One region of the Stenotrophomonas sp. YJH_SMC_43 genome, then DNA from elsewhere that is predicted to be linked to it. Evidence: predicted binding sites of a transcription regulator. Region 1 holds the regulator's gene; the other holds the start of a gene.
The links. Region 1 encodes FliA, which starts transcription of late flagellar genes. Its sites were predicted from a motif close to TAAAGTTTNNCNNNCNNNGGCCGATAA; they were not measured.

Region 1 (14,936 bases):
TTGTACTTCGCCTTGAAGATTTGCGCCGAGCGGCCGATATGCCCTGCAACCCGGAGTTGAACCATGCCGTCGCGTGAGTACGCCAAGCTGACCAAGACCTTCCCGCTGTCGGCCACCCGCAGCGAGCCGCTCGGCCCTGTGCGCACCATCGCCGTCACCGGCGGCAAGGGCGGTGTGGGCAAGACCAATGTCTCGGCCAACCTGGCCGTGGCACTGGCCGGCATGGGCAAGCGCACGCTGCTGCTGGACGCCGACCTCGGCCTGGCCAACATCGACGTGATCCTGGGGCTGAACCCCACCTTCACGCTGGCCGACCTGGTCGCCGGCCGCTGCTCGCTGGACGATGTGATCGTCGAAGGCCCGAACGGCGTGCTGGTGGTCCCGGCCGCGTCCGGGCGCCGGCACATGGCTGAGCTGGCCCCGGCCGAGCACGTCGGCCTGGTCAACGTGTTCTCCGAACTGGAACGCGAACTGGACATCATGGTGGTGGACACCGCCGCCGGCATCACCGATGGCGTGCTGACCTTCTGCCAGGCCGCGCAGGACACCGTGGTGGTGGTCTGTGACGAGCCGGCCTCGATCACCGACGCCTATGCGCTGATCAAGGTGCTGTCGCGCGAGCGCGGCGTGGACCGCATCCAGGTGGTGGCCAACATGGTGCGCGACCCCAACGAGGGCCGCGTGCTGTACGAAAAGCTGACCCGGGTCTGCGAGAAATTCCTCGCCGATGTCTCGCTGAACTATCTGGGCTGTGTGCCGCAGGATGATTGGCTGCGCCTGTCGGTGCAGCGCCAGCAGCCAGTGGTAAAGGCCTACCCGTCCAGCCCGGCCGCGTTGGCGATCACCGAGATTGCCCGCCGTACCGCACGCTGGCAGGCGCCGACCGAACCGCGCGGCGGCGTTGAGTTCTTCCTCGAGCGTATTCTCAAGCAGCGCGGGGTGGCCGCATGAAAGGCGCAGCCCAGTACCGGGAAGTCCAGCGCACGGCGGCCAACGAGGTCATCGCCCAGCATTCGGACCTGGTGCGGCGCATCGCCCACCACCTGGCCGCACGCCTGCCGGCGAGCGTCGAGGTCGACGACCTGATCCAGGCCGGCATGATGGGACTGATCGAAGCCTCGCGCAGCTATGACGCCGACCAGGGGGCTTCGTTCGAGACCTATGCCTCGATCCGCATCCGCGGTTCGATGATCGATGAGATCCGCCGTGGCGACTGGGTGCCGCGCTCGGTGCACCGCCGTGCACGTGATGCCGCCGCCACCATCCGCCGCCTGGAACAGAGCAGTGGCCGTGCCGCCAGCGCCACCGAAGTGGCCGCCGCGATGGAGATGCCATTGCCCGAGTACCTGCGGCTGATGGAAGACGCTGCCCGTGGCCAGGTGCTGAGTCTTGAATCGCGCATCGAGGACCAGGGCGAGCTGGACACCGTGGCCCAGGGCGGCCCGACCCCGCAGCAGGTGCTGGAGCGCGGCGAGTTCGGCCGCGAGCTGGGCAAGGCCATCGGCCACCTGCCCGAGCGCGAACAGCTGGTGCTCTCGCTGTACTACGAGCAGGAACTGAACCTGAAGGAGATCGGCGCGGTGCTCGGCGTGAGCGAGTCGCGGGTCTGCCAGATCCACGGCCAGGCGGTACTGCGCCTGCGTGGCCGGCTGAAGCTGTTCGAGGCCGCCGACGCCGGCCTCGAAGAATGAACATCCCCGAGGCGGCTGCCCCCGGCCGTCCGGAATGAACAACAAAGGAATTCTGCTTTGAACAAGAACATGCGCATCCTGATCGTCGACGACTTCTCGACCATGCGTCGAATCGTCAAGAACCTGCTGGGCGATCTGGGCTTCACCAATACCGCCGAAGCCGAGGACGGGCATGCCGCGCTGTCGCTGCTGCAGAGCCAGCCGTTCGATTTCGTGGTCACCGACTGGAACATGCCGGTGATGACCGGCATCGAGCTGCTCAAGGCGATCCGTGCCGATGCCAAGCTGAAGACCCTGCCGGTGCTGATGGTCACCGCAGAAGCCAAGCGTGAACAGATCATCGAAGCCGCCCAGAGCGGCGTGAACGGCTACATCATCAAGCCGTTCACCGCGCAGACGCTGGAAGAGAAGCTCGGCAAGATCTTCGAACGCCTGGCGGCCAGCGCCTGATGGATACCACGGTCGACAAGAGCGCCCTCGCCCTGCGCCTGCAGGAGGCCCTGGACGCACTCGAGTCCGGTGACGAAGCCGCCTGGCGGCAGCGCATCGACGGACTGGTCGCGCTGCGCACGCAGCCGATGATGAGTGGGCTCTCGCGGCTGGCCCGCGAACTGGGGCAGGCGCTGGGTGAACTGCCGACCGTGCCGAGCGAAGCCGGGGAACTGGACGATGCCTGCGCGCGCCTGGACCACGTGGTGGCGATGACCGAGCAGGCCACGCACCGCACCCTGGACCTGGCCGAGGAATGCCGCAGCCTGACCGAACAGCTGCGCGCCGAAGGCCTGCAGCCGGGCCAGGACGCGCAGCTCGAGCGCATCCGCCACAACCTGACCGAGATCGCCCTGACCCAGAGCTACCAGGACCTGACCGGGCAGATCATCCGTCGCGTGGTGGGCATCGTCCGCCGCGTGCACGAAGGCTTCGGCGCACTCGGCCTGCCACCGGAACAGCATCGCACCGACCCGGAACTGGCCGGGCCGGCACTGAAGGGACTGGACCGCCACGCGGTCTCGCAGAACGACGCCGACGACCTGTTGTCGGATCTGGGGCTGTAAGCATGAGCGCGGTATCCGACGACATCACTGCCGATTTCATCATCGAGGCACAGGAAATCCTGGATCGCCTCGGCGAACAGCTGGTGTCGCTGGAGCAGGCACCGCAGGACAGCGATCAGCTCAACGCGGTGTTCCGCGGCTATCACACGCTCAAGGGCGGCGCCGGCTTCCTCGGCGTCACCGCCATGGTGGAGCTGTGCCATGCCGCTGAAGAAGCGCTGGGCGCCGCGCGTGCCGGCCAGGCGGTGCTGCAGGCCCATCACTTCGACGCGGCCCAGCAATCGCTGGACTACCTGCAGTCGATGCTGGATGCAGTTTCCTCCGGCACCGAGCCGGGCTATGCGCCGCCGGACTTGATCGCCCAGTTCGACGTGCACGGCGGTGCCGTGGCGGCACCCGCCGCCGCCGCAGCACCCGCCGCGGGTGGCAGCGACCTGATCACCGACGACGAATTCGAGGCCCTGCTCGACCAGCTGCATGGTGGCAACGCGCCGACCGCGGTCGCACCAGCGAAGAAAGCCGACGACGGACTGATCAGCGAAGACGAGTTCGAAGCCCTGCTCGACCAGCTGCACGGTGGCGCCGCACCGGGCACCAAGCCTGTTGCCGCCGTGGCACCGGCGCCGGTTGCAGCCCCGCGCCCGGTCGCCGCACCGGCACCGGTGGCAAAGCCGGCCGCCAAGCCGTTGGCCGAGGCCGAACACACCGTACGCGTAGACACCAAGCGCCTGGACGCGATCGTCAACCTGATCGGCGAACTGGTGCTGTCACGCAATCGGCTCAAGACCCTGCGTGCACGCCTGCGCGATGAAGAATTGGACCGCGCCGTGTCCACACTGGACATCGCCACGGCCCGCCTGCAGTCGGCGGTGATGCGTACCCGCATGCAGCCGGTGGGCAAGGTCTTCTCCCGCTTCCCCAAGGTGGCCCGCGACGTCGCCCGCTCGCTGAAGAAGGAAGTGGACCTGGAACTGATCGGCGCCGAGACCGAGCTCGACCGCAACCTGGTCGAAGCGCTGGCCGACCCGCTGGTGCACCTGGTCCGCAACGCCATCGACCATGGCGTGGAAATGCCCGACCTGCGCGAGGCGCAGGGCAAGCCGCGGATGGGCCACGTGCGGCTTTCGGCGCAGCAGGAAGGTGACTACGTCAGCATCGAGGTGCAGGACGATGGCGCCGGCATCGACCCCGAAAAGCTGCGTGCCAAGGCACGCGAGAAGGGCCTGATCGATCCGGAAGCCGCTGCGCGCCTGAGCAGCGAGGAATGCCTGCACCTGGTGTTCCTGCCCGGCTTCTCGACCAAGCAGCAGGTCACCGACATCTCCGGCCGCGGCGTGGGCATGGACGTGGTGCAGTCACGCATCCGCGAACTGAGCGGCCAGATCCAGATCCAGTCGGAGCTGGGCCGTGGCAGCCGCTTCCTGATCCGCGTGCCGCTGACCCTGGCGATCCTGCCGACCCTGCTGGTGCAGGCCGGTGAGGACGTCTACGCGCTGCCGCTGGCGCGCGTGATGGAAGTGCTGCACGCACCGCGCACGTCGCTGGGCTGGTTCGATGGCCGTGCCGTGCTCGACCGCCGCTCGCACACCCTGCCGCTGGTCGATCTCCGCCAGTGGCTGGATGTGACGCCGGCCGCCTCGCCCCTGCTGACCATCGTGGTGCTGCAGGCCGGCGAAGCGCGCTTCGGGCTGGTCGTGGACCAGGTGCGCGGGCGCGAGGAAGTGGTCATCAAGCCGCTGCCGAAAGCCCTGCGCGGCCTGCGTGGTTATGCAGGTGCAACCTTGATCGGCGATGGTCGCATGGCCTTGATCCTGGACGTGGACGGACTGCGATGACCCCCGCCGGGCGTCGCCCGGCGACCCGAAAACTGTGACTACCGTCTGTACGCGATCTACCGGTGTCTCAAGTCCCATTCATACACGCCGATACCGGAACCATGGATAGACTCAGCCTCATTGGACTCTTTCTCGCCCTGGCCTCGCTGGTCGGTGGCAGCATCCTCAAGGGCGCCGGCCTGGCGTCGTTGTGGTCGCCTGCGGCGTTCGTGATCGTCATCGTCGGCACCGTCGCCGCGATCCTGCTGCATACCTCGCCGGCGGTGTTCAAGCATGCGTTCAAGATCGTGCGCTGGGTCGTGCGCCCGCCGCACAGCGATCGCCGCGAACTGATCCAGCAAATCGTCGAGTGGAGCAACATCGCCCGTCGCCAGGGCCTGCTGGGCCTTGAATCGCAGGTGGAAGCGCAGCAGGACCCGTTCCTGCGCAAGGGCCTGCAGCTGCTGGTGGACGGCGTCGAGCCCGAATCGATGCGGCACATGCTGGAAATCGAACTGGGCAGCCAGGAACACCAGGACCAGGCCGGTGCCAAGGTATTCGAGGCGATGGGCATCTACGCGCCCACGCTGGGCATCATCGGCGCCGTGCTCGGCCTGATCGCGGTGATGAAGAACCTGGCCGACCCGAGCAAGCTGGGCCACGGCATCGCTGCCGCGTTCACCGCCACCATCTACGGCATCGCCTCGGCCAACCTGCTGTTCCTGCCGGTGGCCGCCAAGCTCAAGAGTGTGATCTCGCACAACACCCGCGATCGCGAAATGGTCATCGAAGGCCTGATTTCGATCGCCCAGGGCGAGAACCCGCGCAACATCGAAACCAACCTTTCCGGCTTCCTGCACTGACATGGCCCGCCGCAAGCACCACGAAGAGCACGCCAACCACGAAGCATGGGCGATTCCCTATGCCGACCTGATGACGCTGCTGCTCGCCTTTTTCGTGGTCATGTACGCGATTTCCTCGGTCAACGAGGGCAAGTATCGGATCATGGCCGACGCGCTGACCGATGCCTTCGGCGGCGCACCGCGCACCATCAATCCGGTGCAGGTGGGTAACAAACAGGTGCAGGGGGGCGGCTGGGACAGCCCCTCGGTGATCAAGTCCGGCACCAAGATCGGACCCTCAGCGCCTGCACCGTCGCACGACCCGACCCTGCTGCCATCGATGGCCTCGCAGATGCGCATGCCGGTGTCGGTGCACAACCAGGAGCAGATCGCGCGCGCCGAGCGCCAGCTCAACAGCATCGCCGACCGCCTTACCGCTGCACTGGCGCCGTTGATCGACCGCGGCATGATCAGCGTGCGCCGCACCGAGCTGTGGATCGAAGTCGAGATCAACAGCGACATCCTGTTCCCCACCGGCTCGGCCGCGCTGGACGTGCATGCACGGCAGACCCTGGCCAGCCTGGCCGAGGTGCTGCGTGACGTGCCCAACAGCGTGCGCGTGGAAGGGCACACCGACAATGTACCGATTGCTACCGCCACCTTCCCTTCAAACTGGGAACTGTCGGCCGGCCGCGCGGCCAGCGTGGTGCACCTGTTCGCCGACCAGGGCGTGCAACCGTCGCGGCTGGCGATGGTCGGCTACGGCCAGTTCCGCCCGCGCGAAGAGAACGACAGCGCGCAGGGCCGCAACCGCAACCGTCGGGTGATGGTCATCATCCTGGCCGACACCTCGCATTCGGTGGACCCGCTCGGCCAGCGCCTGAACGCAGCCACCGGTGCCACCCAAAGCACCGACACCGAGCAAGCCGCGGCAACTCCGGCTACCGCCCCCACCTCCCCCATCGCACCGGTGAAGTTGCCGCCGGTGCCGGCTGGCAGCCGCGTCGGCGCCGCCGTTCCCCCGGCAATGAAGGAGTAAACCGATGCGCATCTGGGCAGTCGCCAACCAGAAGGGCGGAGTCGGCAAGACCACCACCACCCTCGCCCTCGGCCGTGGCCTGGCCGCGCTTGGCCATCGCGTGCTGCTGATCGACCTCGATCCGCACGCCTCGCTCAGCCGCGCCTTCGGCGTGCCGGTCGATCCGCCGCCGGCCGGCGTGCTGGAACTGTTCGGCGCACCGCCGGCCGATCTTTCCAGCCTGTGCCATGCCAGCAGCATCCACGGCCTGGACTATGTCTGTGCACAATCCGCGCTGGCCACATTGGAACGCCGCAGCGCCAACCAGCCCGGCCTCGGCCTGGCCCTACAGAACGCGCTTGCCCGCCATCAGGGGCAGCACGACTACATCCTGCTGGACTGCGCACCCACCCTCGGTCTGTTGATGATCAACGCACTGGCCGCGGCCGACCGCCTGATCATTCCCACCCAGGCCGAGCCGCTGGCTCTGCATGGCCTGGAGGGGATGGTCCGCACCGGCGAGATGGTCGAGCGCTCGCGCCGCCGCCCGCTGCCGATCTCGATTCTGCCCACCCTGTTCGACCGCCGCACCCGCGCCGGCAACGAATCGCTGCGCACGATGCAGGATCGTCACGGCACCCGCGTTTGGGAAGACGCCATTCCGATCGACACCCGCATCAGCAATGCCGCAGGCCTGACCCTGCCCAGCGTTGGTGAGGAGTACCCGGGCCGCGGCCTGGCCGCCTATCGCCGCGCACTGAACTGGATCCTCGGTGAGGATGCCCGCGCCCTGGAGCAGGCCGCATGAACAGCACCGGCGTACTGGACGACTATCTGGACGAACTGCTGGGCGAAGCGATCGCTCCGGCCGTCGTGCTTCCAACGCCGGACAGCGTCGCCCCGGCCCCGGCCAGCATATCGCAACCGGACCATGAGCCGACCTGGGATGACCTGCCGGCCGAGGTGATCTACGAAACCGACACCGTCGCCGCGGCGCCTGCCGCGGACAACGCCGCGCTCGAAGCCGCCTTCGAGGCCGCCGCAACGGCCGGGCGCGAACCCACCTGGGACGATCTGCCTGCCGAGGTGATCTACGAAACGGAGACTGTTGCCGTTGCACCGGCAGAGGACGACGCAGCACTGGAGGCCGCCTTCGAGGCCGCCGCAATGCCGGTCGCCGCTCCCGAGCGGGAACCGACCTGGGATGATCTGCCTGACAAGGTGATCCACGAGACGGCCCCGGCCAAGGCCGGCCCGGAGCCCACCTGGGACGACCTGCCCGACGAAGTGATCTACGAGACCGACGCGGCCGACAGCCATCACCTCGCCCACACTGACAGCCCCGGCCTGCAGGCTGCGTTCGAGGCCGCTGCCGGCGGCGCGGATGTCCCCACGCCGCCCCCGGCCGTGGTAGCGCCCCCGGCGCCGCGCCCTGCGCCCGCGCCTGCCCCGGCTGCGCCCGCTGCCGTCGCGCCGCCGCCCCGCGTTGCCGTGGATGCCCCGACCGCCAACCGTCCCGGCACCTGGCAGGAACTGCAGGCACAGGCTCTCCAGCCCGCCAGCAGCCCGCATCCGCAGAACCGCCGCGCCGGCGAGCGCACCTCGCGCTGGCTGCGCCTGCGTTGCGGCACCCAGGCTTATGCGCTGGAACTGCTGAAGGTGCAGGAAGTGGTGCTGCCAGTTCCCCTGCTGCCATTGCGCGGCACCGCACCAGCGATGCTCGGCATCATGAACCTTCGGGGCCAGGTGGTACCGGTGATGGATCTCGGCCTGCACCTGGGTGCGGCCGCTGCCGAAGACGATTCGCAGACCCGCATCGTGGTGCTGGAGGAAGACGGCGAAACCATCGGCCTGCGCGTGTCGGCGGTGGAAGATGTCGCCAACCTTACCGACTCGCAGATCGAGCCGCCTGATACCGCGCGCATCTGCCAGATTTCCAACGACCTGTTCCGTGGCGTCGCCCGGGTCAGTCAGCGTCCGATGATCCTGCTCGACGCCACACGGCTGTTGAGTTGAGTCGGCGCTTTGCGCCGACGCGGTGCCTGTCGGGGACTGCAGGTGCCGATGCGCAGCATTGGCATCTCCCGTCCCCGAACAACACCGCATCGGCGCACCGCGTCGATTCCCCTAAAGAACCCCGCCGGGGTGCCGTTATGGATCACGGAACCGTTTGTCCGGAGCAACGATGAGTACTGTCGAACTGGGTGGGGATCTCGGCATCGAGAGCACCACCGAGCTCAAGAACCGCCTCGCCCCGCTGGTGGCGCAGGCAGGCGAGCTGACCCTGGATGCAAGCCAGGTCGCCCGCATCCACACGGCCGCCGTGCAGGTGCTGTGTGCGTTCGTGCAGGCCCGCCGCGAGGCAGGTCTCGGCACCGGCTTCCACGGTTGCACTGCAACCTTCCGTGACGCCGCGCGCCTGCTGGGCGTCACCCAGGCCCTGGGCCTGGACGTAACCCATGACAACCTGAAATCTGTGGAGAACGCTGCATGAGCGCACGTATCTTGGTGGTGGACGATTCGGCGTCGATGCGCCAGATGGTTTCCTTCGCCCTCACCTCGGCCGGTTTTGCCGTCGAAGAAGCCGAAGACGGCGCGGTCGCGCTCGGTCGCGCCAAGGGCCAGCGCTTCAATGCGGTGGTCACCGACGTCAACATGCCGAACATGGACGGCATCGCGCTGATTCGCGAACTGCGCCAGCTGCCGGACTACAAGTTCACCCCGCTGCTGATGCTGACCACCGAATCGGCCGCCGACAAGAAGTCCGAAGGCAAGGCCGCCGGCGCCACCGGCTGGCTGGTCAAGCCGTTCAATCCCGAACAGCTGGTCGCCACCGTGCAGAAAGTGCTGGGCTGATCGCCCGCCACCGCTCCCCCTCTTCGCTTCCGGACCACCACTGCCATGAGCATGGACCTGCAACGCTTCCACGCCACCTTCTTCGAGGAGAGCCGCGAAGGCCTCGACGCGATGGAGGCTGGCCTGCTGGCCCTGGAATCGGGGCAGCAGGACGCGGAGATCATCAATTCGGTGTTCCGCGCTGCCCACTCGATCAAGGGCGGCGCCGGCACCTTCGGCTTCGATACGATCGCCGGCCTGACCCACGTGCTGGAAACGCTGCTCGATGAACTGCGTGCCGGCAAGCGGGCGCTGGAAGGCCACGCGGTCGACGCCATGCTGTCCTCGGTGGACGTGCTGCGCGCCCTGCTGCGCGAAGCCGAACACGGCCAGGCTGCCGATCCGGCTGCAGTCGCTGCGGTGAAGGCGCGCCTGGAAGCGGTCCTTTCCGGCCAGGCCGCACCGAGCGCCCCCGCTGCCGTCGCGGCCAAGGTGGACGATACGCCGGAAGCCTGGCAGATCGGCTTCACCCCGGCACCGTCGCTGTTCATGAGCGGCAACGACCCGCTGCGCATCATCCGCGAACTGGAGCATCTCGGTTCGCTGCAGGTCGCCGCGCGCATGGAACGCCTGCCCGGCTTCGCCCAGCTCGACCCGCTGGAGGCCCACCTGGCGTGGGATCTGGGCCTGGTCGGCAAGGTGCCGCGCAGCAAGATCGAAGACACCTTCGCCTGGGTACTGGACGACTGCGAACTGGACATCCGTCCGGCCGCACCGCCGAGCCTGGCTACACAGGCGCCCATTGCAACCGCCCCTTCCGCACCGGCTGCCGTCGTACCGGCGGCGCCTGCAGCGCCCGCCACCAGCGGCGGCGCCAGCCAGGAAGCCGAAACCTCGATCCGAGTCAGCGTCGACAAGGTCGATGCGCTGATCAACCTGGTCGGCGAACTGGTCATCACCCAGGCCATGCTCAAGCAGGTCTCGCACGCACTGGACCCGGTCCACGCCGAGAGCCTGTTCGCCGGCCTGGACCAGCTGGAACGCAACACCCGCGACCTGCAGGAAGCCGTGATCGGCGTGCGCATGCTGCCGGTCGATGCGGTGTTCCGCCGCTTCCCGCGCCTGGTCCGCGACCTGTCCAGCCGCCTTGGCAAGCAGGTCCGCCTGCGCACCGTCGGTGAAGGCACGGAACTGGACAAGGGCCTGATCGAAAAGATCGCCGACCCGCTGGTGCACCTGGTGCGCAACTCGATCGACCACGGCCTGGAGATGCCGGACGTGCGTCGCGGCGCGGGCAAGGACGAAACCGGCACCATCACCCTGGCAGCCTCGCATCAGGGCGGCCACATCGTCATCGAAGTCAGCGACGACGGCCGCGGCCTGGACCGCACCAAGATCCTGGCCAAAGCCCACGAACGCGGCCTGGCAGTGCCGGACAATCCTACCGATTCGCAGGTCTGGGACCTGATCTTCCAGCCTGGTTTCTCCACCGCCGATGCAGTCACCGACCTGTCCGGCCGTGGCGTCGGCATGGATGTGGTCCGCCGCAACATCCAGGCGCTGGGTGGCGAGGTGCAGATCGAAAGCAGCCTTGGTAACGGCACCCGCACGCTGATCCGCCTGCCGCTGACCCTGGCCATCCTCGATGGCATGACCGTGGCAGTCGCGGGCGAAACCCTGATCCTGCCGCTGGCCTATGTGCTTGAGGCCCTGCAGCCGCAGGCCGAGGACATCCGCAGCATGGCCGGCGAAGGCCGCGTGCTGCGCGTACGTGGCGAGTACCTGCCGATCCTGTCGCTGAGCGAATACTACGGCTACGGCAACCGTGCACCGGGCAGCGAATCGCTGGTGGTCGTGGTCGAAGGCGATGGCCAGAAGATCGCACTGGAAGTGGACGAGCTGGTCGGCCAGCAGCAGGTGGTGGTGAAGAACATCGAGAACAACTACCGCCGCATCGGCGGGGTGTCCGGTGCCACCATCCTCGGCGATGGCCGCGTGGCCCTGATCGTCGACATCGGCGGGCTGGTGCGCTCGCTGCGGATGCCGCAGGCCGCCTGATCCACGTTGCAGGCGTGTACTGGACCGCCGCCCTTCCGGGCGGCGGTTTTCGTCTGTGCGCGCCCTGCCAAGGGATCTGCCCCCAACCCACTGCGCCCTGCATTCCGTGAACTCCGTCAACGCGACGGTTTCGCGCGCAACTACGTCACACCAGCGCAAGCCCCGCCACGGCGGCACTTTCGCGCCGTCATCCCTACGCAACCGAATGTGATCTGCGTCCATAAAGTCCATCCGGACTGCGCCGCTATTTCGCTTTGACGGCCGTCACCGAACCCCCACCGGGCACCACCGTTCGCTCTGCAACCACCCCCAAACCGGCGCACGGACGCCGGCACTCTGCCCACCTGGAGCACCCTGCATGAAGTGGTTCCACGATCTGCCCATCGCCCGCAAGCTGGCCGTGGGGTTCACCCTCACCACGTTGATGACCCTGGTCCTCGGCGCGTTCGCCCTGCTGCGCCTGAGCGAAGCCAACGCGCAGCTGCGCGAGATGGCCGGCAACGATATCCCCTCCGTCCAGCACCTGGGCGAGGCGCGCTCGCAGCTCGGTGAGTTCCGTACCTACGAACTGGCCCAGCTGAGCATGCTGGACCAGCCGGAGAAGGTCGCCGACTACAACAAGCGCATGGACGACACCGCCAAAGCCGTGCATGACGAACTGGCGGCGTACTCGGCGCTGCCGGCGCTGGAGAAGGAGCGCGAACTCTATCGCGCGGCCAGAACGCAGCTGGATCGCTACTTCGCCGCCAACAAGGCGATGCGCGACGCCGTGACCGCCGGTGACGGCGCCCTGGCGCAGCAGATCTCCGACGAGCAGTCGCGCCCGGCACGTCGCGACCTGTTCGCTGCAATGAAGGCACTGGGCACCCACATCGCCGGGCAGATGGACGGCAAGATCGCCGACGCCAACGCCACCCATCGCAACAGTATGATCGCCATCATCGGCTGCATCGTACTGCTGTCACTGGTGGCCGCCGCGCTGGCCATCATCATCTCGCGCGCGGTCACCGGTCCGCTGGGCAAGGCCGTGCATGCCATCCAGGCAGTTTCCCGCGGCGACCTCAGCGTCAGCACCCAGGCCACCAGCAAGGACGAGGCCGGCAAGATGCTGGCCGCCACCGCGGAGATGACCGCGATGCTGCGCCGCTTCAGCGAGCAGACCCAGCTGATGGCCCAGATGCATGCCGGCCCGGACATCAGCCACCGCATTCCGGAAGATTTCCCGGGCGTCTATGGCCAGCTGGCCAACGGCATCAACACGGTGATCTTCGAACACCTCGATGCAATCGTCGATGCCATTGAAGTACTCAACCAGTACGCCACCGGCAACCTCGCCCCGGACGCACGCCGCCTGCCAGGCAGCCGCGCGATCCTGCACGAATCGATGGACGCCGCCAAGGCCAGCCTGCTGGCCATCAATACGCAGATCCAGCACCTGGCCTCGGCCGCCGCTGCGGGCGACTTCAGCCAGCGCGGTGACGCGCAGCGCTTCGATCACGATTTCCGCGTGATGATCGAGCAGCTCAACAGCATGATGCAGGTGGCCGACGGCAACCTCGGCCAGCTCTCGCAGCTGCTGCAATCGATCGCCGCCGGCGATCTGACCGCGCGCATGGACGGCCAGTTCAACGGCGTGTTCGCGCGCATGCGTGACGATGCCAATACCACGGTTACGCAGCTGACCCAGATCGTGAGCCAGATCCAGGCCAGCGCTTCGAGCATCACGCTTGCCGCCGGCGAGATCGCCTCGGGCAACAGCGACCTGTCGCGCCGTACCGAGCAGCAGGCCGCCAACCTGGAGGAAACCGCCGCCTCGATGGAGGAACTGACCTCCACCGTGCGCCAGAACGCCGAACACGCCCGCCAGGCCAACCAGCTCGCCATCGGCGCCCATGGCGTCGCCTCGCAGGGCGGTGAGGTGGTCGGCCAGGTGGTGACCACCATGTCGGCCATCGAAGCCTCGTCGAAGAAAATCGCCGAGATCATCAGCGTCATCGACGGCATCGCGTTCCAGACCAACATCCTGGCACTGAACGCCGCGGTGGAAGCCGCCCGTGCCGGCGAACAGGGCCGTGGCTTCGCCGTGGTTGCCAGCGAAGTGCGTACCCTCGCCCAGCGCTCGGCCGCCGCCGCCAAGGAAATCAAGGGCCTGATCGACGACTCGGTGGGCAAGGTCGCCGAAGGCTCCAGCCTGGTGCACCAGGCCGGCAGCACGATGGGCGAGATCGTCGCCTCGGTGCAGCGCGTGACCGACATCATGGCCGAGATCTCCGCCGCATCGCAGGAACAGAGCGCCGGCATCGAGCAGGTCAACCAGACCGTGGTGCAGATGGACGAAACCACCCAGCAGAACGCTGCGCTGGTGGAGGAAGCCACCGCCGCCGCGCGTGCGATGGAAGACCAGGCCGTGCAGCTGGGCGAAGCCGTGGCCCGCTTCCGGCTGGCATCGCAGGGCACGACGGCCATTCCGGCGCGTCCGCTGGCGGCGCCGGTACCGCGACAGGTCGCAGCTGCCGCACCGGTCGTGAAGGCGGCCCCGGCACGTACGCTGCGCACCGCGACAGCCCAGCCGGCGCTGGCCGCAGACGGCGACTGGCAGGAGTTCTGATGTACCCGGGGTCGGATCCCTTTCCTTCGGGAAGGGGATCCGACCCCGGACGCATGGAAAGTGATGCAATTCTCACTTCATAATCCGGCACAGTGGCCGATATCCCCATCGAGCCTCGCGCCAACGCGTGCTGGCGCCCGCCCCTGACCGTAGATTCCATGTCCGACGGCAACGACACTGCAGTGCATGATGTCCACGCGGCTGACGCCGCTGACGAACGTTTCCTGGTCCGTAATCCGCGCCAGCTGCGGCAGCTGCTGCGATCGCTGATCGACCAGCGATCACTGATCAATGCGCATATCGACGGCCGCGACCGCTCGTTCCCGACCGCGCTGCTTGAGCTCGACGAGGACGAAGACACCCTGCTGCTCGATGGCAGCCCGCAGGAGGCGTCCAACCGCGCCGCCGAACAGGCCGATCATCTGCTGTGCTTCGCCCAGCTCGAACGCGTGCTGGTGCGGTTCCGCCTGCAGGCACTGCAGCGTGTGGACAATGACGGCCACGTCGCCTTCCGCGCCCCTCTGCCGGACGAGCTGGTCCATCTGCAACGACGTGAGATGTACCGGCTGGAGACGCCCGTCACCGATTCGCCCCAGCTGCTGGTCCCCGCCGGCGAGAGCCGCGCCGAAGCGCTGTCGATGCGGGTGGTGGACATCAGTGGTGGCGGCCTGGCGGTGGCCGTGCCTACCGACTGCGCGGTGTTCAGCCTGCAGAAGCGCTACCCGGCGGTGCTGTCGCTGCCCGACGGCCCGGACCTGGAGATCGAGCTGGTCGTCTGCAACCTGCTGCCGCAGCGCCAACCCAACGGCATCGAGATCAAGCGCGTGGGCATGCGCTTCGACATCCTGCCACGTGGCGCCGACAGCGCCATCCAACGCTATATCTTCCGCATCGACCGCCAGCGCAAGGCGCGCCGCAACGGCGAGCTGTAGGGCTCGTCCAACCGGTAGTGCCGGCCGCTGGCCGGCAACCTCGCGACAACGCGGGGCGCACACCTAAAGTCCTCCGACGAGGG
Region 2 (14,936 bases), on a different contig from region 1:
CTGCCGTCGTCCAAGCGACGGGCCTGTTGCAGTTCCCACGGCACGGTACGGACGAAACCGTGGGCGGGCACGTCGTTGCCCTGGCCTTGGCGGCCGAAGTACGGCCAGCAGACGGGGCTGCCTCCGCGGATCGGCGTGGGCAGTTCGGCGCGCCGGGGGGACAGCCACATCAGATCCGGCTGGCCCTTGGGCACGAAGGAAAGCAGCTGGCCGCCAAACACACTGATGGCCGCGCTGGCGTCGCCGGTTTCCACCAGCCAGGCATCGAGCCCCTGGTACTGCCCGCTGCGTACACCCTGGATCTGCTGCACGTGGGATCGACTCCGTATGGCCGGCGATTGCACGGCACTGTAGTTGCTGGGAAGCATGAAACGCGTGGGCACCGGTGCAGTGCGCGGCGCGTTCTGCAGAGTGCGAAGGATACGCTGTCCCGCGCGCCCATCTGCGTTGGCCCAGCCCAGGCGCTGCTGCTCGACCTGGATAGCGCGACGCGTGGCCGTACCGATCATGCCGTCGGCGGTGCCGATATCGTGGCCGCGGGCCAGCAGCAGCGTCTGCAGCTGGCGGCGCTCATCACGGCCGATGCCGGGATCGTCGGTCGGCCAGGCGGTGGCCAGCCCGGTACCGCCACGCAGCTGGTCGGCCAGCGTGGCGATCGCCAGCGCGTAGCTTTCGGCGGCGTTGTAGCTGTAGATCGCGTCGTAGTTGCGGAACACCAGCAGCGCCGGGCCCTTGCTGCCGGCCGGCAACAGCAGGGCGGCACGCGCATCGGCCGGGAGATTGGCCGGGGCCAGCACGCTCCCATCCAGCGCGGTCACGCCCTGCGCGCGCCAGTCAGCCAGGGCCCGACGTTGGGTACGCCCCGCCTGGCCGGCATTGAAACCCGCCGGGATCCGCACTTCCATGCCCCACGGCTCGCCGCTGCGCCAGCCGGCGCGCTTGAGGTAGTTGGCGGTGGAGGCCAGTGCATCGGGAATGCTGCCGACCAGGTCGCGGCGGCCATCGCCATCACCATCCACGGCGATGCGTGCATAGGTGCTGGGCATGAACTGCGTGTGCCCGAAGGCACCGGCCCAGGAACCGGTAAGCCCCTGCGCCTGCAGGTCGCCGCGGTCGATCAGCTTGAGCAGGGCCAGCAGCTCACCGCGGAAGAAGGGCTGGCGGCGGCCGGCACAGGACAGCGTAGCCAATGACTGCAGCAGCGGGCGCTTGCCGAACACGCGGCCGTAGTCGCTCTCCACGCCCCAGACCGCGACGATGGTGGCCGGATCGACGCCGTACTGCGCCGACACGCGATCGAGCAGGTCGCGGTGCTGCTGCAGCAGGGCGCGCCCATCGTCCACGCGCTGGCGATCGACCAACGCGGCCAGGTAGTCCCAGATCGGCGTGGTGAATTCGGGCTGTGCGTCGAGCAGGCCGAGCACGCTGGGGTCGGGCGAGACGCCGGCGGTGATCTCATTGAAGCGGTCGGGACTGATGCCTTGTGTCGCAGCAGTGGCCTGCAGGCCCGACAGGCAGCGGCTGAACGCCGGATCGATGCCGGCGGCAGGCGCGGCAGGCGCTGTCGGTGCCGAGGCAAGAGCGGCCGCCAGGCCGAGCGTGGTCAGAATGGGCATGGCGTCCTCCGTGTTGCCGTTGCAGGGCCATCTTAGGCGGAGCGTCGCCATCGAACCTGAAGCGGCGCCGGCTGCCGGCGCCTATATGCCGCGCAACAGGCGCAGGCCATAGGCCGGGCCTTCAGCATCCCAGCGCTGCATGACCTGCAGGCCAGCGGGCTGCAGCAGCGCTTCGAAGCTGTCGTCGGTGTACTTGTGGCTGTATTCGACGCGGATCGGTTCGTTGGCCTCGAAATGGAAGGTGCGGCCATCCAGATGGACGTCCTGTGCCCGCTGGCTGACCAGATCGGTCTCGATGCGCAGCCGCGCGACGCTGTAGCGGGCACGATGACGGAAGCCATCGAGATCGAAGTCGCTGCCGATCTCGCGGTTGAGGCGCGCCAGCAGGTTGAGGGTGAATGCGGCGGTGAGGCCCTGCGCGTCGTTGTAGGCCGCCTCGATCAGGGCCGGGTCCTTGTGCAGATCGATCCCGACCAGGGCCAGGCCGTCGCGCCCCATCGTCTGGCGCATCGCCCGCAGCAGGGCGACGGCGTCTTCGCCTTCAAAGTTGCCCAGCGTGGAACCGGGGAAGAACAGCAGTCGTCGCGCGGGCTCGCGTTCGGGCAGGGGCACGGCCACGGGATGGGTGAAGTCGGCACAGACCGGCAGCATCTCCACCTCGGGCAGCGCCGGTGCCAGATGGTCGATGCTGGACAGCAGCGCGGCGCGCGAGATCTCGATCGGGGTGTAGGCCACGGGGTTCTGCAGCGCGGCCAGCAGCAGCGCGGTCTTGCGTCCGCTGCCGCTGCCCAGCTCCACCACGTGCAGGCGCGGGCCAGCGGTGCGGGCGATGTCCGGCAGCACGCGCGCCAGCAGGGCCAGCTCGGTGCGCGTGGGGTAGTACTCGGGGGTCTGCGTGATCTGCTCGAACAGGCGCGAGCCGCGTGCATCGTAGAAGTATTTGGACGGCAGCTGGCGGGGCGTGCGCGACAACCCGGCCACCACGTCGGTGAGGACCTGCTGGCGGCCGGGGGTGAGATCGGTCAACGCCTGCAGCGCATCCTGCACCGTACTCATGCGAGGTCCCTGGCCAGACGCAGCCCGGAGAACTGCCAGCGCGCCGGTGGCATGAAGAAGTTGCGGTAGCTGGCGCGCACATGGCCGCGGGGCGTCACGCAGCTGCCGCCGCGCAGTACCCATTGCCCGCACATGAACTTGCCGTTGTATTCACCGAGGTTGCCGGCGAAGGGGCGGAAGCCCGGGTAGGCGCCATACGCGCTGTGGGTCCATTCCCATACATCGCCGAACAGCTGCCGCAGTCCACGGCCCTGCGCTGCCTGCGGGTGCAGCCGATCATCATCGGCGAAATGGCCGCGCAGCGGCTGCAACGCGGCAGCGGCCTCCCACTCGAACTCGCTGGGCAGGCGCGCGCCGGCCCAGCGGGCGAAGGCGTCGGCCTCGTAGTAGCTGAGGTGGCAGACCGGCGCGTGCGGATCCAGTCCGCGCCAACCGCCCAGGGTGTACTCGCGCTGCAGGGCGTCATCCCAGTACAGCGGATGCCGCCAGTCCTCGGCTTCACGCATTGCCCAGCCTTCACTGAGCCACCAGCGCGGCTCGCGGTAGCCGCCGGCGTCGATGAAGGCGCGGTACTCGGCATTGCTGACGGGACGCTCAGCGAGCGCATGCGCGGGGAGCAGCACGCGATGCGCCGGCGATTCGTTGTCGTAGGCGAAGGCGGCGTGCTGCGGCCAGGCTGCGGCACCGACGGTGACGATGCGCTCGGGTGATTCGATCCAGCCCTGCGCACTGGCAGCGCTGGCGGCAGGCTGCAGGTCCTCGCGGTAGGCGGGCTGCAACGGGTTGCACCAGAACGCATGCTTGATGTCGGTGAGCAGCAGTTCCTGGTGCTGCTGTTCGTGCTGCAGGCCCAACTGCAGATGCTGCAGTGCCTGCTCATCAAGGTCGCCTGCCGCCAGCCGCGATTGCACCTGTGCATCGACCTGCTGGCGGTAGTCGCGCACCTGCTGCAGCGATGGCCGCGACAGCAGCCCACGCTGCGGCCGGGCATGCGCCGGCCCGATGCTCTTGTAGTAGCTGTTGAACAGGTAATCCCAGGCCGGGTCATGCGCCGGTGCAGCGGTGAAACCCGCCAGCACGAAGCGTTCGAAGAACCAGGTGGTGTGGGCCAGGTGCCATTTGCTCGGGCTGGCATCGGCCATGCTCTGCAGCATGGCGTCCTCGGCGCTGAGCGGCGCGGCCAGTTGCATGCTGCGCGCACGCACCCGTGCGAACTGGTGGGCGAGATCGTGCTGCGGGGCAGCGACGGCGGCGGGTACGCTGTCCATGTGGGCAGCATCGGCGCTGGACGGTGAGTGCAATGTCATGGTTCAGCGTCACTTCGTTCACATGGATGAGCCTGCCGCATTCAAGAAGCCACCCCGAACGCCGCTAACGGCAATGCTGCGCCGCGTCGTCACCGCGCTGGAATTCCTGCTTGCCCCTGCATCCGCTCCGCCAGCCTGCGCACTACCTGTTCGTGCTGCCCGTCCTGCTGGTTGCCGTAGTGGTATGGACCGCATTGGATACCGCAGACGTGGCCAGCCCGGCGCAGCGCATCCTGCCCTGGCTGCTGGCCTGCCTCGGTGCCGGCCTGGCCCTGCTCTACCACCAGGTACGTCCGCTCTGCCTGCTGCTGGTGGTGGCGGTCATGTTCGCGCTGCTGCACCAGGACGTGGGCGGCTACCTGCGCAGCGGCCATGTCGGCGCGCTGACACCCCTGCGCTTCCATGCCATCTCGGCGTGGCTGCCATTGCTGTTCGCCGGCCTGTCGTTGTGGCCGGAGCGCGGGCGTCGCCGCCACGACCTGCTGTTGCGCTCCGTCGCCAGCGGTACGGCATTGCTGATCTTCCTGCTGCTGGCCACGCAGCAGCCGCGCGGCATGCACGATCTGCTGTCGAACCGTCACTGGGCGTGGATCCCGGCCGACTGGAACGCGCTGGCGCAGCTGCCGGCGCTGCTGTTCCTGCTGGCCACGGCGGCGCTGGGCTGGCAGGCCTGGCGGCATCCGCGGCCGCTGCACACGGCGATGCTGCTGGCCCTGCTGTGCCTGTGGTGGATGCTGCCACGGGTATTCCTGCAGCCGGTGCTGCTGCCAGCGCTGAGCAGCGCTGCCCTGCTGCTGATGCTGGGTGCGATGCTGCAGGAGTCCTTCCACATGGCCTTCCGCGATGAGCTGACCGGCCTGCCCGGGCGCCGCGCGTTCAACGAGACCCTGCAGCGGGCACGCGGCACCTACAGCATCGCGATGGTGGACGTGGACCACTTCAAATCGTTCAACGATACCCACGGCCACGACACCGGCGACGACGTGCTGCGCCTGGTGGCCTCGCGGCTGGCGCGGGTCGGTGATGGTGGACGTGCGTTCCGCTATGGCGGCGAGGAGTTCGCGGTGGTGTTCCTGGACCGCCCGGCAATGGCCTGTGTCGATGCCGTGGAAGCCTTGCGGCAGAGCATCGAGGACACGCGCATGCAGCTGCGTGACCGCAGCACCCGCAGCCGCGACGATGACGCCGGGCGCCAGCAGCGCGGGCGCGGCGGCAGCGGACAGGTAGTGCAGGTAACGGTAAGCATCGGTCTGGCCGACACCCGCGTCGGTCCGCGGCCGACGGCCGTGGTCAAGGCTGCCGACCAGGCGCTGTACGTCGCCAAGGACGGCGGCCGCAACCAGGTGCGCGCCTATGCCGGGCAGGGCGTGCTGGCAGTACGCGGTGGCTGAGGCTCAGAGCGCGTCGAGGTAATACCAGCGGCCTTCGATGCGCAGGAAGCGGCTGTGCTCGGTCATCTTCACCGCGCTGCCGCCGCCCACCCGGTAGCGCGCGGTGAACCGGACCTCAGCGCTGTCGGCGCCGGTGACGGTGTGCTCGTGCACGGTCAGGCCCAGCCAATGCGTACGCTGACCGGGCGCATCATCCAGCGACAACTCGGCCGGACGCGTGTCCGGGTGCCAGCTCTGGCGCAGGTAGTCGGCCACGCCCCGCACATAGGCGCTGTAGCGCGAACGCATCAAGCGCTCGGCATCCGGCGCGGCTTCACCGGCGTGGTAGCGGCCGCAGCAGGCGGCATAGTCGGCGGGCAGGCCGCAGGGACAGGGATCGGCAGGTTTTCGGCTCATATCAGCATTGTCGCCGGGTTGCGCGGATTGATCCACGCACGGCACAGGTCGCCGGGTACAGGACAGGCGTATGCTGTCGCGCCCCCACCTTGATTGATCGCCGTGCTGGAACTGGTTCCCCCCGAGTTGTGGTGGCTGGTGGTGATCGCCTTCATCGCCGGTCTTGTGGATGCCGCCGTGGGTGGCGGTGGCCTGGTGCAGCTGCCTGGACTGTTCACGGTGCTGCCGCAGCAAACGCCGGCGATGCTGTTTGGTACCAACAAGTTCAGTTCGATGTTCGGTACCGGTGCGGCGGCCTGGCGCTATGCGCGCAATGTGCGCTTCCCGTGGAAGCCGGTGCTGTTCGCGGCCGGTACGGCCTTCATCTTCTCCTTCGCCGGGGCCACGGCGGTAAGCCTGCTGCCCAAGGACGCGGTGCGCCCACTGGTGCTGGTGCTGCTGATCGCGATGCTGGGCTACACACTGTGGAAGAAGGACTTCGGCGCGCTGCACCGCCCGCAGGAGATCGGTCGCCGCGAGCTGGCGATCGCGCTGGCGATCGGTGCGGCGATCGGGTTCTACGACGGCTTCTTCGGGCCGGGCACCGGCAGCTTCCTGATCTTCCTGTTCGTGCGCTTCTTCGGGCTGGATTTCCTGCGCGCGTCAGCGGCATCGAAGGTGGTGAACCTGGCGACGAATGTGGCGGCGATCTCGTTCTTTGTGCCGACCGGCAACATCCTGTGGCTATTCGCGCTGCCGATGGCAGCGGCCAACATCATCGGTTCGGTGGTGGGCACGCGACTGGCGCTGAAGGGCGGCACGCCGTTCATCCGCAAGCTGTTCGTGGGGCTGGTGGTGGTGCTGATCGCGCGGATGGCGTGGGATACGTTCCGCGGTGCGTGAGGGACGTTATGAAATGGCAGGTGCCAACCTTCGTTGGCACATTGTTTCAGGTCGCGAAGAGCAGCCGAGCATGGCTCGGCCCTACAGGTGGATTGCCCGAGGCGCTCAGGCCTCGGCTTCTTCCGGTTCGTTGGCCTGCTGGCGGCTGCGCTCGGGCAGCTTCAGGCGCTTGCCTTCTTCGTCGTACTCGATCAGCAGCACGCCGGAGTCGTGGCGGCCGCTGATCTCGACGAAGCAGGCGCCGCCGATGAACGGTTCCAGCGTCATCACCGACTTCAGCGGGGTGGCGACCACCATCTGGAAGCCGAAGTTGTCGAAGATGTTCATCGCCAGCGCGGTGAACTCGTTATCGGCCTTGTCGAAGGCTTCGTCGAGCACCACTGCGGCGTAGCTGGGCAGCTGGCTGTCGGCACCACCGAGCTGGTAGCGCAGCGCGGCCGCCAGGCAGGTCGTGGCCAGCTTCTGGCGCTGGCCACCGGACTTGCCGGCGCCGCTGCGGTAGATCTCGACCTGCTGGCGCGTTTCCGCATCCAGCTCGACGCCGATGAACTCCACGTGCATGCGCACGTCCAGCACCAGCTCGCGCCAACGCTTGTCCTCGCCTTCCTGCGAGCCCAGGCGGTTGACCAGCTGGCGCAGCACGGTGAACTGCGATTCGGCCAGCTCGCGCTGCTCGGTCTGCTGCTGCGACAGCACTTCGCGCAGCTGCAGGTGGAACTCGCCGACTTCCGGCAGGCGTCGGTCGTTCAGTTCGATGGTCAGCAGCGTGCCTCGGTTGAACGGCACCTGTTCCAGGCTGGCGTTCACTTCGTCCAGGCGCTGGCCGATCGACTTGCGGGCCTCGGCGCTGTGCCGCTGCAGGGCCAGCAGGTTGTTCTTGCTCTGGTTCTGCAGCAGATCGAAGAAGCGCTCTTCGTGCTGCGGCAGGCCATCGCGTTCCAGGCGTTCGAGGCGCGCGAGGAAGTCCTCGGCCGAGGCCACCGAGACGGTGAAGTCGCCCGATTCCTCCGGCCACTGCTGGATGAAGCGACGGAAGCAGCCGATCAGCTGGTTCTCGATGCGGTTGAGGTCCTGCTGCGAGGAAGACAGCTGCTCGTTCAGCGCGTTGCTGACCTGGCGCATGTGCGCTTCCAGCGTTTCCAGACTGAGCGGGCCCTGCTCCTGAAGGCGCTCGGCGAGGCCGGCTTCCTGCTCCTGGGCCAGGCTCGGCAGCACCAGCGCACGGCTCTGCTGGCGTGCGCGGTCAAGGCGATCGCGCTCCTTGACCAGCTGGCCGCGCTCGACACGCACGTCTTCATAGGTGCGGCGCGACTGTTCGATGTCCGCGCGCACCGCGTCGATCTGCTTGGCCAGCTTGGCGAGGTCGGCATTGCCTTCGCGCAGGTCGCGCAGCGTCGCTTCGATATCGCTGAGGCGCTGCTGCGGGGCGGCGATATCGATCTCGTTCCAGCTGATGCTGACCAGCTCGTGGCAGGCCAGGCGGCGTTCGTTGTCGCGATCACGCTGGCCACGCAGGCGCGCGATGTCGGTCTCGCAGCTGGCGATGCGCTTGGCCAGCTCCTGTGCTTCACGCTCGAAGGCGCCGACCTTGTCGTGGTTGTTGAAGCCGAGAATCCAGCGACGGCGGTCACCCACGGCACTGCGGTCGTCCTTCTCGAAGCGGTCGCCCGGATGCTTGACCTGGCCTTCGCGGGTGATGCCGCGATCGACGTTGCGCAGCTGCTTGGCATCGACGCACTCGTAGTCGAAGCGCTTGCCAAGCTCACGGCGCAGCCAGCTTTCGAACACGTGCTCGCGCAGTTCCAGCTTGTGCAGCAGGGACTTCGCCGACGGCTCGCGCGCGAACGCATCATCGTTGCGGCGCACGCGGTAGTAGGTGAAGCGCATGCCCAGGTGGGTGCGGTTCACCCACTCGGCGACGTCGTTGTAATGCTTGTCATCGACCAGCAGCGACAGCGCGAAACCGCCCAGCACGCGCTCGATGGCACCCTGCCAGCCCTGCTCTTCGGAGCGGACCTGGATCAGTTCGCCAACGAACGGCAGCGCTGCTTCGGCGATGCCCGTTTCCTCGGCCAGGCGCGCGCGCAGCTTCTGCATCGGCGCAGGGATGTTGGACGGCGTGCGCTGCATCGCTTCGAGTTCCGCACGGACTTCGCCGAAGCGGCGCTCGTCATCGCGCTTGCCACCCAGGCGATCGCTGATCGCGTCGTCCAGCGCCGAAGAGGCACGCTGGCGGTCCTGCAGCTCGTTCTGCGCGCGCTCGACCAGCTCGGCGAAGCCGTGGGCGTCGTCCGGCAGTTCCGCCTGCAGCTGCTGCGCCGCCTGGCGTGCCTGCTCGCGCTTGGCCTGGCGGCGGTCGCGCTCAGCTTCGGCACGACCCTGCTCGCGTTCCAGTTCCTCGATGCGCTCACCGCCCTGCTGGCGGCGCTGCAGCTCCAGTTCGGCCAGGCGCTCGGTGTGGTTGTCCAGTGCGGCACGGCGCTGGGCTTCTTCGCCAAGCAGGCCGCGGTCACGCACGTCCATCTCGCGCAGGCGCGCCTCGATCAGCGCCTGGCGCCGGCTTTCGCGGAAGCTGTCAACACCGAGCTTCAGCGCTTCGTCGTCGCCACGCCGGCGATGCATTTCCTTCAGGTCGTTGTAGTAGGCGCGCGCCGGCAACAGGGTTTCCACCTGGCGGCGGGCAGTGACCACCGCCTGGTGCGCGCCATCAAGCTCGGCGAAGTCGCTGACCAGGCGCTCGGCGGCGTCGAAGGTCTTCGGCGTGTCGAGCATGAAGTCGCGCAGGAAGACATTGAGGTCGCCCAGGTTCTTCGCCGACTGCGTCTTGTGCAGCAGGCGCAGCGCCATCTCGTTGTCGATGCCGAGCAGGTCGCGGAAGCGCTCGGCGTAACCGGAGAAGGTGTCGAAGTGGTGCAGGTCGGACAGCTTCTGCTTGAGCTTGCGCAGGTCCAGGTCGAAACCACCAAGATCCTTGGCGATGTCGAACGGGCGCTCGGCGATCATGTAGTGCTTGCGCACATCGCCAGCCGAGGTGCCGTTGCCGGAGATCCACAGCAGGCGCACCAGGCTGACCACGCGGCCATCGCCGGCGCGGTATTCCAGCACCAGCGCGGTCCAGGTGGCGCCCTTGCGCAGGTACTGGGTGGCGATTTCGCCGGTACCGCTGTCCTGCTGGTCGGCCCACGCGCCACGCACGTAGGACACCAGGTTGCGGTCGCGGCCACTGCGCTCGGCTTCACGCGCGGCGGCGTTGAAGTCAACGATGGCCGGCGGCGTCAGCAGCGCGGACATGGCATCGAGCAGGGTCGACTTGCCCGAGCCGGAACGGCCGACGAACAGGAAGCCGCGCTCGGCGATCGGCACTTCGGTCAGGCCGTTGAAGGTGCCCCAGTTGTGCACCTGCAGGCGGCGCATGCGGAACTGCTGCAGGCGCGGGTCCGGCAGGCCTTCGTTGAACAGGGCGGGAGTGTGCTTGGAGATAGCCATGCGATGGTCGGGTCTCTCAGGCCTCGGCGGCCGGGGTTTCGCGCAGCTGGCGGTAGACCGCCGAGAGCTGGGACACGTCTTCGGCGGAGAACAGCAGCTTCAGCGCCGGCGAGACTTCGTGGCGGTCTTCCTGGCCGCTGAGGCGGGTCAGGATGTGGTTGTCCTTCATCTTCTGCACCGCCGAAGCGACACGGCGGTTGAAGCCGGCGCGGTCGGTGGACAGGTTCTTTTCGTAGATGGCCAGCGCTTCGGCCATCTCGGCATCGGCGACCACCGCGCGGTTGCCGCGCGCATCGGCCTCGGCCAGCTGCTGGCGAAGGTACAGCAGCAGCACCGAGTCGATGAAGGTCAGCGGCGAGGTGCGCAGCAGCACCGGCGCATCGACGTCTTCGGTATCGGCCTGGCGGGTGAACGCCACGCCGCTGTCACGATCGAGCACCAGTTCCAGGAACAGGTCCGCCAGCGACGAGCGGATGGCCGCCTCGCTGCGGATCAGCGCCGGCCACAGTTTGGCGTGGCGCAGCTGGTCGATGCTGGGGCCGATCAGCAGCTGGCACAGCGCGCGGCGTGCATCCAGCGGCAGGCGCCCGGTATCGCCGAGGTAATACACGTCGTTGCCACGGCGGGGCTGCGCCATGGCCGCCACCGGCTCGGCCTCGTAGGCGTCTTCCGCCACGTCGGCCTGCGGTGCGTCGATGGGATCTTCATGCCAGCTCATGGCGTCTCTCCTGAGTGAACCAAACCAGCGGGATGCGGGCGCGACGGATCTGGCCGTCGCCACCACGCCATTGCGCAAGCTCCTGCTCGCCGGCAACCACGTTGCCGAAGCGCGTGCCCAGCGACAGGTAGCCGATGACACTGCCGAGGCCCTGCGGCGCTTCGCGCTGCGACAGGGCCTGGGCGATGCTGAGCCGCGGCTGTGCATCGAGCAGGTCGTGCAGGTCGCGGCGCAGGGTACGGAAATCGATTTCGGACGAAGCGACCAGATCACCGACGCTTTCCAGGCTGATGGCCGCGGCGTCGTTGTACTCGACATTGCCATCGACCTGGGCACTGCGCGGATCGTGCAGCCTCCACTGCGACCACGAGCGCAGGCGGCTGGTGGTCAACTGCAGGTCACGGCCGATGCCACGCTGTGCGGGGAATTCGTCGCGCAGAGCCAGTGCTTCGGACTGCGCCTGCTTCAGCAGCTGGTTGAGGCGACGCTGTTCCAGGTAGCCACGGCTCTGCACGAAGCCGCGCAGGCTGCGCGCGAAGTTCTGCAGCACGTCGTGCACCTGGCCACCGCGTTCGAGCATGGTGCTGGTGAAGCTGCGCAGGAAGTTGCGTTCGTTGCGGTCCAGGCGGCGCGCAAAGCCACGCGCCAGCACCGCTTCCAGCGCGGCATCGAGCTGGGCGCTCTGCTCGGCGTCGTTGAGCAGGCGCCAGAACGCCTGGAAACTGCGCCCGGCATCGCTCTCGCCGATGACGTCCACACCTTCGAACAGCTGCGACAACACATCGCCGCGCTCGCCCTCGTCGTCGATGATGCGTTCGCGGAAATCGCGATTGAGCTGCTCGAAGTCATCGCGCACACGGCGGAAGTCCTCGGTCAGCTCGTCGGCCAGGCCGATGATCTGGCGGGTGCGTTCCAGCGCGCGCTTGCCGTCCAGCGCAACCACGCGGCCAGTGCCGACCCGGGCGATTTCGGCATCGATGCGGTCGCGCTCGTCGTGCAGCGCGGACAGGCGCGCATCAGGATCGGCTTCGGTCTGCGCAGCCAGCGCCGAGAGCTGCTCAATGACCAGCGCCAGGCGGCTTTCGGTGGCGGCCACGCGGGCCTGCTCGAGGCCGTCGGCGAAGCGGATCGCCTGCAGTGCGGCGGTGGACAGCTCGTACTGCTCCTGGTCGGCGCCTTCGGGCAAACGGCGTTCCAGCCAGCCCTGGGCCAGCCAGTGCGCGATGTAGGCCTGCGCGGTACGCGGCAGCTCGCGCGAGAGTTCATCGCCGGCCAGCTGGTCCAGCGCGCGCTGCAGGCGCTCGTTGAGCACCGACGAAGGCAACGTGCGCTCGCCGTCCATCAGCAGGCCCTGCAACAGGCCGATGATTTCCGGGGCGTGGTCGGCGGCAAGCAGCTTCCACTGGGGCTGTTCGCGCAGGTGGCGGTAACGGGCAATGCGTTCGCGATGCTTCATGCAGCGAAAGAAGTCTGTAGGGCTGACAGGGACGAGCCGCCATGCACGGCTGCCGCGGGGGCAGCCGTGGGCATGCCGGCCTGCAGGGGCCGGCGCGGTGCGGGCAAGCGGCTCAGCGCTTGCCGCCCACTTCGATGAAGCGCAGGAACTCGGCGCGGGTGCGCGCGTCGTCGCGGAAGCTGCCCAGCATCTTGGAGGTGACCATGCTGACGCCGCGCTTGTGGATGCCGCGCGTGGTCATGCACTCGTGGGCGCCTTCGACGACCACGCCGACACCGATCGGCTGCAGCACATCCTGGATGCACTGGGCGATCTGCGCGGTCATTTTCTCCTGCACCTGGAAACGACGGGCGTAGGCTTCGACGACGCGGGCCAGCTTGCTGATGCCCACCACCTTGCCGGCCGGCAGGTAGCCGACGTGCACGCGGCCGATGATCGGCGCCATGTGGTGCTCGCAGTGGCTTTCGTACTCGATGTCCCGCAGGACGATCAGTTCGTCGTAGCCGGCCACTTCCTCGAAGGTCCGCTCCATGTAGGCGCGCGGGTCGTCGCGGTAACCGCTGAACCAGTCGCCATAGGCTTCGGCGACACGGCGGGGGGTATCCAGCAGGCCTTCACGGGACGGGTCCTCACCGGCCCAGCGCAGCAGGGTGCGCACGGCATCCTCGGCCTGGTCCTGGGTCACGTCGCCCTGCGGGGCGGCCTTTTCGTTGTTCTTGCTCATTGCGTACAGCGTCCCGAACGGGGGGCGAGCATCGTACCCGACCGGGGGGTGGGTCGTCCTGTTGGGACGGTTCATCGGGGGTCTCTTGCAGCGCCTCGTTGCAGCTGAGCGAGAGGGGGAGGGGCAGGCCAGGCAGGACACGCCGCAAGTACGTCCCTGTAGGCTCGGCCACGGCATCCATGCCGTGGACGGTCCTGCCCGGCCTGCCCCTCCCCCTCTCCGACAATTTCCTGCGGGCGCGGCCGGACCGCCCGAAAGCGGGGTCAAAAGCGGGGGTTCATGGCCTCGGAGGCGGCCCGCCGCCGCCCTGGTGGGTGCGGACCGTTGGTCCGCACTGCTTCCGCTCTTGCTTCTAAGAGCCAACCCACCGCGCTCGCGGGGTGTTGGGCGGGCAGCGGGGGCCGGGCGGGGCAGGACCGTCCGCGGCATGGATGCCGCGGCCGAGCCCCCAGGGACGGGTTTACGGCGTGTCCTGCCCCGTCCGGCCCCCGCCGCCCCACCCGGCACCAGGCAGGCGCAACGCTTTCCTCAACCCACCCACCCATTCAGCAAAAACCATTGATAGGAATGAAATTAGTAGTATCCTATCTATCTCTTATGGACCGACCCCTCGACGAGCGCACCGTGCTGCAGATGCAGCTCAGCTCCGGCCTGCTGTACGCAGGGCGGCAGTGGCAGCGCCTGGCCGACAGTCGGCTCGGCAGCTACGGCATCTCCACCGCCTGCACCATGCCCCTGTTGATGATCGGCCGCTCCGGCGGTGGCATCCGCCAGGTGGCACTGGCCCAGCAGCTGGGCATGGAAGGGCCCTCCCTGGTGCGCCTGCTGGACAAGCTGTGCGCCAGCGACCTGGTCCGCCGCGAAAGCGATGCCAGCGACCGCCGCGCCAACCTGCTGTGGCTGACCGACGCCGGGCAGGCGCTGGTCAGCGAGCTGGAAGACCAGCTGATCGGCCTGCGCCAGGACGTGTTCGGCGAGCTTTCCATGGATGAACTGCACGCCGTGCTGAAGGCCTGGCGCCTGCTGGCCGAGGCCGCCGACCGCATCACGTAAGAGCGCTGCCCCCGAACACCGCCGCTGCCGTGCATACGCCAGCGGCTTTTGCCCGTTGCCGTTGTTCTGTTGTCCCTCCCCTCCCCCACCTCGCCCCCGCCCCTTCCGATGCCCGGTGAATTCAGTCTCCATGGAGTGTTCGTCCCGACCCTGCTCGGGTTGATGTTGTTGGCCTACTTGGTCAACAGCGGCCTGCACGCGCTGCTGCAGCGTGCCGGCGCCTATCGCCATGTATGGCACCCGGCGCTGTTCAACCTGGCGCTGTACGGGATCGTGCTTGGCCTGCTGTTCCACCTCCTGCGTTGGATGCAATCGTGAACAAGATCGTGAAGAAGACCCTGCCCATACTGCTGACCAGCGCAGCCGTGATCGTCGCCCTGCTGGTGCTGCGCCAGCTGTGGGTCTATTACATGGATGAGCCGTGGACCCGCGACGCCCATGTCGGTGCCGACGTGGTGCAGGTGGCACCGGACGTGTCCGGGCTGGTGGAAACGGTGAACGTGGCCGACAACCAGGCGGTGAAGAAGGGCGACGTGCTGTTCGTGATCGACCGCGCGCGCTACCGCATCGCGCTGGAACAGGCCCAGGCCAGCCTGGCCGAGCGCCAGGCCTCGGTGGCGCAGCTGCGCCGCGAAATCGGCCGTGACCGCAGCCTGCAGGATCTGGTCGCCGCCGAGGACGCCGAAGTGCGCCGCGCCAAGCTGCAGGCTGCACAGGCTGCGCTGGGCACCGCACAGGCGGCGGTCGACCTGGCCGAGCTCAACCTGGGCCGCACCGAGGTGCGCGCACCGGCCGATGGCCGGGTCAACGACCGCACCATGCGCGTGGGCGACTACGTGATGGCCGGCAAG

Region 2: AC5QAH_RS18745 (GGDEF domain-containing protein) is a predicted target of FliA. The motif match lies at 4,021-4,047, and genes of this name have one in related genera.

Annotation. Positions count from the first base shown of each region.
Region 1 covers NZ_JCAFVQ010000001.1:1,301,911-1,316,846, forward strand. Annotated here, with positions in the region: gene flhF (flagellar biosynthesis GTPase FlhF) at 1-77, shown strand, start outside; gene AC5QAH_RS06105 (MinD/ParA family ATP-binding protein) at 64-951, shown strand; gene AC5QAH_RS06110 (RNA polymerase sigma factor FliA) at 948-1,691, shown strand; gene cheY (chemotaxis response regulator CheY) at 1,749-2,141, shown strand; gene AC5QAH_RS06120 (protein phosphatase CheZ) at 2,141-2,746, shown strand; gene AC5QAH_RS06125 (chemotaxis protein CheA) at 2,749-4,581, shown strand; gene AC5QAH_RS06130 (flagellar motor protein) at 4,683-5,423, shown strand; gene motD (flagellar motor protein MotD) at 5,425-6,441, shown strand; gene AC5QAH_RS06140 (ParA family protein) at 6,446-7,228, shown strand; gene AC5QAH_RS06145 (chemotaxis protein CheW) at 7,225-8,436, shown strand; gene AC5QAH_RS06150 (STAS domain-containing protein) at 8,606-8,914, shown strand; gene AC5QAH_RS06155 (response regulator) at 8,911-9,276, shown strand; gene AC5QAH_RS06160 (chemotaxis protein CheA) at 9,322-11,313, shown strand; gene AC5QAH_RS06165 (methyl-accepting chemotaxis protein) at 11,672-13,921, shown strand; gene AC5QAH_RS06170 (flagellar brake protein) at 14,080-14,853, shown strand.
Region 2 covers NZ_JCAFVQ010000004.1:380,441-395,376, reverse strand. Annotated here, with positions in the region: partial or broken gene AC5QAH_RS18760 (lytic murein transglycosylase) at 1-1,535, opposite strand, end outside; gene egtD (L-histidine N(alpha)-methyltransferase) at 1,698-2,672, opposite strand; gene egtB (ergothioneine biosynthesis protein EgtB) at 2,669-3,940, opposite strand; gene AC5QAH_RS18745 (GGDEF domain-containing protein) at 4,090-5,370, shown strand; gene AC5QAH_RS18740 (YchJ family protein) at 5,374-5,766, opposite strand; gene AC5QAH_RS18735 (sulfite exporter TauE/SafE family protein) at 5,869-6,648, shown strand; gene AC5QAH_RS18730 (ATP-binding protein) at 6,754-10,134, opposite strand; gene AC5QAH_RS18725 (DUF4194 domain-containing protein) at 10,151-10,852, opposite strand; gene AC5QAH_RS18720 (DUF3375 domain-containing protein) at 10,839-12,308, opposite strand; gene folE (GTP cyclohydrolase I FolE) at 12,421-13,032, opposite strand; gene AC5QAH_RS18710 (MarR family winged helix-turn-helix transcriptional regulator) at 13,630-14,085, shown strand; gene AC5QAH_RS18705 (DUF1656 domain-containing protein) at 14,194-14,403, shown strand; gene AC5QAH_RS18700 (efflux RND transporter periplasmic adaptor subunit) at 14,400-14,936, shown strand, end outside.